Regions from separate parts of the Dialister invisus DSM 15470 genome, predicted to be linked through region 1. Evidence: riboswitches for the same ligand, from Rfam matches in the RefSeq annotation. Region 1 holds a riboswitch; the other holds the start of a gene.

What was found. A riboswitch is a leader RNA that binds a small molecule or an ion and turns the genes downstream of it on or off. The one in region 1 is predicted to bind cobalamin.
Region 2: it holds a riboswitch for cobalamin, as region 1 does, so the genes downstream of both, GCWU000321_RS04815 (methylmalonyl-CoA mutase family protein) here and GCWU000321_RS08115 (autotransporter outer membrane beta-barrel domain-containing protein) in region 1, are expected to answer to the same signal.

The regions. Positions count from the first base shown of each region.
Region 1 covers NZ_GG698602.1:1,671,315-1,675,887, forward strand. The annotation lists gene GCWU000321_RS08110 (autotransporter domain-containing protein) at 1-1,398, shown strand, start outside; cobalamin riboswitch at 1,730-1,894, shown strand; gene GCWU000321_RS08115 (autotransporter outer membrane beta-barrel domain-containing protein) at 2,227-4,573, shown strand, end outside.
Region 2 covers NZ_GG698602.1:970,383-974,955, forward strand. The annotation lists gene GCWU000321_RS04815 (methylmalonyl-CoA mutase family protein) at 1-2,114, opposite strand, end outside; cobalamin riboswitch at 2,361-2,528, opposite strand; gene GCWU000321_RS04820 (hypothetical protein) at 2,740-3,240, shown strand; gene GCWU000321_RS04825 (biotin/lipoyl-containing protein) at 3,863-4,273, opposite strand; gene GCWU000321_RS04830 (hypothetical protein) at 4,310-4,573, opposite strand, start outside.

The DNA of each region.
Region 1 (4,573 bases):
ACCGGCAATAGTAAGGTTCGCAAGCTTATTTCCAACAACGGCGTTCTTGATAAGACAGCTTCGGAAAGCGGAAATACAGATATAGGGAAACTCAGCGGCAGGTTATCTCTTATTTATGCCCATGACAAGACGAATCCGACAAAGGTACTTGGCGGCAGCACTTTCGTTGCAACAGCCGATGCCGGTTCCACAGTGGACATGATTACCGATAATGCCGGACTGGATACAAATTCGGACAAAGCGGCTGATAAGAATAAGGTTAGCGAAGTGCTGAATGCGATGGCAGGTAAGCTGCAGTATACCGGATATCAAAATGGAGAAAGGAATCTGAAAGGTAAGCTGAGAATTGCAGAAGGGCTGACATCCAGCAGTGCCGGTCTGAAAACTGAAGCATTGAGCTTTAAGAGAGATGGACGGGGATACTTTGATTACACACCTGCCAAGCCGAATAAGCCGGAAATTGAAACCGGAGATTATGAAACTTCTATCATGAGCAGTACCAGAAGCGCTCTGACTTCCTCTATCCTTGTATGGCGGAATGATATGAATGATATGTATAAGCGCATGGGAGATCTCAGAATTGGTGCGGAAAGTGGTTTGTGGGCAAGAGCCTACGGCGGCCGGATTAGTTATGACGCCAACAATGCGTATATGAAGAACAGCTACTGGGCGGCCCAGGTGGGCATAGATAAACGTCTGGCATCAGGCTGGCATGTAGGCGGTGCTTTCGGATACAATGACGGCAGCGCAACATACAGATATGGAGGAAAAGGCGATCCGAAATTGTACACATTGGCGGCCTATGCGACCAGAGTGTCGGAAGATGGACAATATGTGGATGTCATTGCGAAAGCAGGAAAACTTTCTAATAAGTTCACAGCCTACAACAAGTACAGTGCACCGGCACTCAGGAATTATGTAGAAGGTAAGTATGATACATACGGATATGGCATCAGTGCCGAATACGGTAAAAAGATTCGTATGGGCAAAGGCTTTGTAACGCCGCAGGCAGAACTGACATGGAGCCGGCTGTCATCGGACAGCTTTGATGCAGCGGCGCCTAGTGGTGAAAGCATGCGTGTCAATCAATCATCAGTCAACAGTTTGATTGGGCGCCTGGGTGTAGTAGCCGGAGTAGAGAGTGACAAAGGCAATTTCTATGCCAAAGCAAGTCTGTTCCATGAATTTGACGGAGATGGACACATCCTGTTCAGTGAACCCGGAAAAACAGGCAAGCGTTCCTCGTTCAGCCTTAAGGATACCTGGGCAGAAATTGCACTGGGCGGCAACTACTACCTGAGTCCGAGAAGCATGATTTATGCAGATTTCACAAAGAGCTTTGGCGGAGATTACAAGGTAGACTGGAGAATCAATGCAGGAATTCGCTTCAGCTTCTGAGCATGATGTCAACTTCCAAAAGGGGAATGAAACAAGATTTTGTCATGAGAACTGAATAATAAGAAGAAAAAATAAAGGACTGCTTTCCTGGGGACAGGACGGCAGTCTTTTATACTTGGGAGATAATTAGATAAGTATGCGAAACAGAGTAAGTTAACATTGTATTTGAAAAGGATTTATAAAAAATAATTAAAATTACCAATTGGAATATCATTTATTGTTGATATGTGAGAAGTAATATAGTATAATTTACAAGATGAAATTAGATAATCATTTGAAATTATGAGATACAAATAGCTGTTTCTTAATAAATAATGGTTATCCAATAATTTAATACTATATGAGGACAAAAGCTGAAGAGCTCATGTGGGGAATCCGGTGAGACTCCGGAACTGGCCCGCAACTGTATGGGGAATTGTGTCATAGTAAGTCTTTCACGGAGATATGACAGAATGAGGAACTAAGTCAGGGTGCCACTTTGTTTTCTGATTTTCTAATGACTTGCGAGGCATAAGGTTAGATGCATAAGGAAGCCGGATATGGGAAATCCGGTTCAGATTTAGAATTATGAAATCTGTGCATCTTTTTATTGTCTCGTTTTTTGTTGCGTTTAATGGAGTGGATGAAAGGGAGTGCCGGGCATGGATAATTTGAAATACTTTTTGGAGTAAATCCGGTTCATGTGACACGGGTTTCATGACCGCGGTAAGCGGTTCAGATCCGGATGGGTATGTTTTAGAAGAGGATGAATTGCCTGCTATCGGGCAAGGCCGGGATGCTAATCGAGTATCCGGCGGAGAGTTTATGTTTGAAAAATAGGGAGGAATTATGAAACGGAATAAGGTAAGTAAATTACAGATGAGGCGGCTGGCTGCCGGTGTTACAATTGCGCTGCTGGCGGGTACATGCCAGGTGATGGCAGATCAGTCTACAAATCCGATCAGTGAAAGTGAAGTATTTACTGCAGACCGTCTGGCACAGGTTGTTAATAAAAATAACATGCCTAAAGAAAGATTCAAGTCCGTCGCAGCAGGTATTTTAGGATATACGCATGATAAGGCCTCAATTAAGACAATTAATATTGATATGGCGGGTCATGACCTGACGCTCGACTTGACGAAAGTTGCTGATTTGGGGACCGATTATTCTGCATACGGGATCAAGGCGAATAATAAGACAACTATCGTGGTTGACAGCAATAAAACCAATCCGGGGAAAAACGGTACGATTACCATCAAGGCGAAAACGCTGTGGTCGCCCTCAGGAGACAGCGGCAGCAAGTATACTGCTGCACATGGTATCGCAGTGGGTAATTTTAGCCAGAGATTTAATAAAAAAGTAAGTGAAGACCTGGTGAAGACGACGATCAATGCTGATGTAGTGATTGAAGAATTGCGCGGCGGTTCTATCAAAACGACAGGCATTTCGTCTATGGACTGTTCTGATTTAGCGATTAATGGAAGATTCACAATCAAGCCGGGCGCAATTAGCCTTATGCAATGGAATCGGGGCGATCAGTCAAAAACTTATGGCATATATATGATTGGAAGCAATAATACTATTTCTATTACTTCAGCGGATATTGATGATTCAAAGAATGGGTCACTTTCTGACCTGATTAAAACGGACGAATCGCTTTGGGGCGGCAAAACAGAGAAGAATGTTCTTCGTATTGGCGGCGGTACGCTCAAAGTCAAAGAGAATCAGAAAGAACGGTATCTTATCAGCGCCGCGAAAGGATTCCGGACATTTATCAATGTGAATCAGGATGGAAGCGCAATCGGAATATCAAAAGCGGATTTGCAGGGGACGATTCGCATGGATGCTGGGTCAGAAGCTTATGTTGGTCTTACTGCCGGATCGAAATGGGTCGGCGGAACACAGGCAGATATAAAAGGAAAGGTGAATCTTTTTCTTTCAGAAGGTGGTGAATGGAACACGCTGAATGCGGGACAGGGCAGCCGTGTAACCAGGTTTGCCGGTGATGCAAAAGGCGGTGCAATTTATCAAAAAGATGCGGGACAGCTTGTAATTGAAAATTACAGCGGCGCGGGAAAAATCTATTACGCCCACGAGAATGCAGGCATAGCGGCGGAAGACTACAAGGCGGGAGACACCCATATCGGATCCGCGGCAGAAGGATCACGCATTACAGTAGTTACAGATAATAAAGGAATTGTTGATACAGATAAAGACCAGGTGTATAAGGCTTTAAATGCTTTGGCGGGAAAACTGTATTACGATGCTTATAAAAACGGAGAAAAGAAGCTGGCGGGACAGGCAGAGATAGCCGAAGGACTGACGGCGTCATCTAAAACATTACAAATGAGAGACCTGCTGTTCAAAAAAGAAAACGGACAGGGGTATGTAGAAGATAAACCCGTGCCGCCGGCAAATCTGGATGTAAGTGAACAGATTGTTGAAGATGGTCTGGGATCGGGGAATATGTATTGGATGAATAACGGGTATAAAGATGGTGAGGATGATGATCATCGTTATGTCCTGAAGTCCGATACCACGATCAAGGTTGATTTATCAAATCCCAAGACTCTGACATACGGGGGAAATCAAGGTGCCAATGTAGCAAATATCATATGGGGAGATCCGGATTATACAGCGGATGGCTTTATTGATATGAACGGACATAAGCTGACCTTGGTTTCTGAGGCAAATCATTTAAGGCATTATGCGTCGGGAATTTTGTCACATGGCGGTGATCTGGAAATAAAGAACGCGGCAGGTATAGATATTGACATACATGGCGATAAAAATGCAAAGAGCGGTATTTATGTCTGGGGACAGGGCAGAAATGGAGCGAGCCTCACTATATCTAATGATAATCAAGCGGAACATGCTGTGAAGATACGTAATACGGCAGCGGAAAAAGACGCAGCTATACTTGTGGACGGCAGGAGTGCAAAGAATGGCGGAAGCGCAAAGCTTGTTATAAAAGGTTTGGTAGATGTTGAGAATGATGATGTCAGCGTAATTCAGGCAAATAAGGGCGATGTGTCAATCGGCGGCGGGAAAATAATAGCCAAAGGGGATAAGGCGTCCAGTTTGAAGATAAATAATGACGGTAAAATCCAGATCAACGGCAATTTGTCGGACAGAAATGTTCTTACGGCAGGAGCAGTCAAACATGATGTACAGATAGAAGGGAATGTACTTGCTC
Region 2 (4,573 bases), 700 kb from region 1:
TTCCCCAAAACTTCCTTTAAACGCGGCGCCAGCGCCGGCACATCTTCCGGATAAGTAGCGTCAGTAGAGCAGATAACGGCACAGTCATAAGGAGTTCCTTTATCATCGCAGCCTGCCTTCAGCGCTTCCACACACTTATCCCAGCGTGAACCCGGTTTATCTTCATCATCCTGGAAGCCGTTATTCAGATGAACGCTGAATTCGCCTACCTGCAGGAAACTGGTGGAGAAATCAGCTCTCGCCTTATGCTGCGGAATCGGTCCCATATTGGCCAGGAATATTTCCACATTCTTGCCGGTTTCCTTTTTAAACGCCTGTGTGTCAAAGCGGAGTTTTTCAAAACGTTCGGTCCAGCGGTGCGCATAAATCTTTCTCACTTCGATGGAATCCGCTTTGGCAGCTCTTGCTGTGCGTACTTCAGAAATTGTAGCGCCGGCGGAGAATGCGGCAATTGCCTTCTCAACGATGTCGGTATCGGCTGCTTTCAGTTCTTCCAGCTTTTCCTTCAGGAAATCTTTGTCCATATCGGCACGATATTTCTCAACGCCTTCAGACAGTTCTTTTTTCAGCGCCGGTACATCTTCCGGACGCGGATCAAGAAGTTCTTCCGTCATATTCGGATACATATTTGTCCCGACAGCGCTGTCCTTGCGGAGGTCAAGCGCTTTGAAACGCTGTTTCAGGATTTCAAGAATCTGCTGCTGCGGATATTCTTCTTTAAGAGCTTTCAGGATACCGCCAAGAGATTCGATTTTCTGGAATTCTCCCCAGATTTTTTCAGCCATTTCCTTGGTCAGTGCTTCAATCCCCCAGGAACCGCCGGCCGGATCGATCGGACGAAGCATGCCGAATTCTTCCTGCAGCATAATGTGTACGTTTCTTGCGATACGGCGGGAGAATTCATCACCCTTGCGTACCGTTGCGTCATAAGGATCATTTTCATAAGAATCAACACCGCCGACAACTGCAGAGAAAATCTGGGTCGTTTCACGAAGCATATTTACACCGATATCGAAAATCGTCTTGGTAAACATCGCCGGACGGGCATGGATTTTGCAGGAACGGTCTTTTTCTTCGGCGCCGAAGGCTTTCATGATATTAGACCATACCTGGCGGGCAGCACGGAGCTTGGCAATTTCAATGTAGAAAGTGGCGCCTGTATTAAATGCGAACTGCAGGGACTGGGCAATATCATGGATATCGATGCCGCGCTTCTGCATTTCACGGATATATTCGACAGCGATAGCAAAAGTATAAGCCACTTCCTGTACGGCATTCGCACCGCCATTGGAGAAAATATCGCTCCTGACGAAAATGGTGCGGAGCTGCGGCGCATTCTTTCTCGTCCAGCGGATAGATTCCACCATTTCATCATACAATTCTTCCAGCGGCTGGTTCAGCTTTCCTCTCTTGATCAGCTGGGCAATCGGGTTTGCTCCGATAACACCTTTCACTTTGCTGACATCTTTTCCCTTAGCCTTCAATGTCGCGGCTACCAATGCCAGCATACGGAGAGAGGAAGTACCAGCATACATCATAAACGGGATCTTTTCCATATCAAGACCGTCAAGCAGGGTATGCATATCTTCCAGCGCGGTAATGCTTACGCCTATATCGCCCGGCTTTTCGGCATCCATGACATCAATGCCGTCGGCAGTGGCGGTATCAATACGTACATTATAAACAGTGGAACCTCTGTCGATTTCATGCTTCAGAAGTTCATTATTTTCTTTCGGCAGCGTTTCATCGCATGCCTGGGCAATACCCCAGGGAGCGCATTTATAGCCGTTTACCGTTGCGCCGCGGAGAAAATCTCCCATGCCCGGATAATCATCTGTCGGAAGAATCTTATCAGTTGCTGACGGTCCAGTTCTCCATGTATAAATCGGATCAAAGGTAATCCCTTCATAAGTCTTGGTAAACATGATCTTATCGAAAGGCTTTCCTTTCAACAGAGCATTGCAAGCCTCCACCCACTCCTCATAGGTCGGCTTTTCAAATTCGTCAAATTTTACTTCTGGGAAATCGGCTTTTTCATTTGATTTTCTCAAGATCGCTTCCAACTCTTTGTCAGTAAGCTGCTTGACCGATTCCTGGGTATTCTGTTCTGCCATGAAAACATCCTCCTTATAATAATTTTAGACAATTCCGCGGAAAATACAGCTTGCAGACAAGACGGCAGAGTCCCTGACGGAACATCCTTTCAAATGCCTGGCATAACGTCTTTCAAGCCGGACTTTCAAAATCCCCGATATGTGCACCTCCTTACAATCTACTCACAAAAAAACGACTATCACGCGAAACTGATAGCCGGACAAGGAAATAATTTCCCAATCCCCTCCCCATCTCTCGCAGGTATAACGGTGATTCTTAGACAGATAGTTCTCCTGGCTCAAGTTCCTCGTTTATATCGCCTTCCCAGTTACCCAGTGACATACTTGATATAAACTCCCTTTACAGTGGCGGGACCGCTCCGGATTCTACCGGATTCTCTTTTACGCTTTCGCACCTGTCAGATATGTGAAATTGTCTAAATAACTACATTTTTAGTATAATTCATTACATTCTAAGTGTCAATCAACCACATTCATATTTAATATAATTAATTTTTATATTTATCCACATCTTTACCCCTGATTTATTGATTTTTCATTCATTACTACTATATAATGATGTTAATGTTGCAAACTATTAAAAATATCTTACCTATCTTATAGGAGGAAACAGGAGGTCGGAAATATGACAAACACTGAAAAAGAAAGACGAACTGAAGAAGCATTGAAACTGAGCAGCCTCTTCGAAGAACTGGATGGCCGCCGTCCGAGGCTTTTCATGCCGGAGCTTGAAGATGATGACGATAAAGAGGCAAGAAAACTTGCCGCCACGACATTTGCCGACCACGGCTGGGACGTAGATGTAAGCCCCCTCCTCTCCCCGGAAAGCTCCGCGCAGAATGCTGCCGACAATGACGTCCATTTCATCTTCTACACATCCAAAAGTCCTACGATGAAGCAAAAATTAATCGCGCTCTCTCAGACACTTGCCATGATCGGCCGGGACGACATCCTCATAGCCGCCCATCAGGTCAGCAAAGATGATAAGGAACTCCTCTTCCGTTACGGCATCCTCGCCGCTTTCGACAAGAATACGGATGTAAGCGATGTAAGCCTTACCATGCTCCGCGTCCTCGTCTCCATGGCAAAAGAAGAACAGAATCCCACCGAGGAAATGCCTTATTGATCCTCAGTCCCTTATAAACAGGAGAAACATCCTCCTGTTTTTATTGCGGACAAACAGCATATGGACTCCCAAAAGAAAATGCCGGGCATTGCAAAAAATATTTCAGAAATACTTTCATCTACTCATCAGCATACTTTAAGCACTGCTATCCTGTATCTGTACAGACATGCAAAAACGATTTGATCCCCCAGCTCCGCGTTTCGGTCCGGCATCTCCGGAACCGCCTCAATACCACCTCTCCATGCAGCTGCTGTATAAGCAGATACAAATCAATATTCAGCAGTTTAGCAGATGACTTATTGCATAATTCTATTACGACCGGAGCCCTTAAAACACAATCAAAAAATTCTTCCGGCATCTCATAATGCAAAACAACCTATTCTGTATGCCCGACTGTTTCGGGTTCTCTATACTCATCAAGTAAGCAGAAATACTGCTCATCATTATAGTCAGATTCTTCCCCACCTCCTTACAAAGATGAATAGTACCTGCACTTTAATATGATATCTGCAATCCAGGAATCTCTAAAAATCTCTTTTTGCCTTTAATGAAATCCATTATCCCGTTCACAAAATTAAACAGCAAAAAAGCAGTGCCGAAGCACTGCTTTTTGTAATTAGAATCAGCCAACTGTAAAGAGTGTGTCGCCGCCCTGTACGCTCTGGCCTTCGCTGACCGGCATACCGGTAATCTTGCCATCGCAGGGAGCCATGATCGGGTTGCCCATCTTCATAGCTTCGAGAACGAGAACTTCGTCGCCTGCCGCTACTGCGTCACCAACGTGTTTATTGATACGCAGGACTTTGCCCGGCATCGGAGCTTCTACGACTTCACCTGCGCCGGCGGGTGCTGCTGCCGGTGCGGGAGCTGCTGCTGGAGCGGGTGCCGGAGCCGGAGCTGCCGCCGGTGCGGGAGCTGCTGCCGGTGCGGGAGCTGCCGCCGGTGCTGCTGCTGCGGGTGCTGCTGCTGCGCCGCTGTCTTTAACTACTACATCGTAATCCTGGCCGTTAACTGTTACGGTAAATTTTCTCATTGTTCTTCCTCCTAATTTTGTACTTTCAACTTTCAATTAGAACTGCTGGTTTCCGGAAACACCTGCAATGCGGGCGCCTGTGGTCCAGCCAGGTCTTGCTGCCGGGCGGATAGAAATGATTTCACCGCCGCCCATAGCAACGATTGCTGCTGCAATGGCTGCTACAACAGCACCATTATCAGCGGCTCTCGAAGCTGCCGCCGGCGCCGCTTTTTTAGCCGCTGCCGCCGGTGCTGCGGACTGATTGAGAGATGAACGTACTTGGCAGATCATGATCAGGGCAATGACTGCCAGAACGGC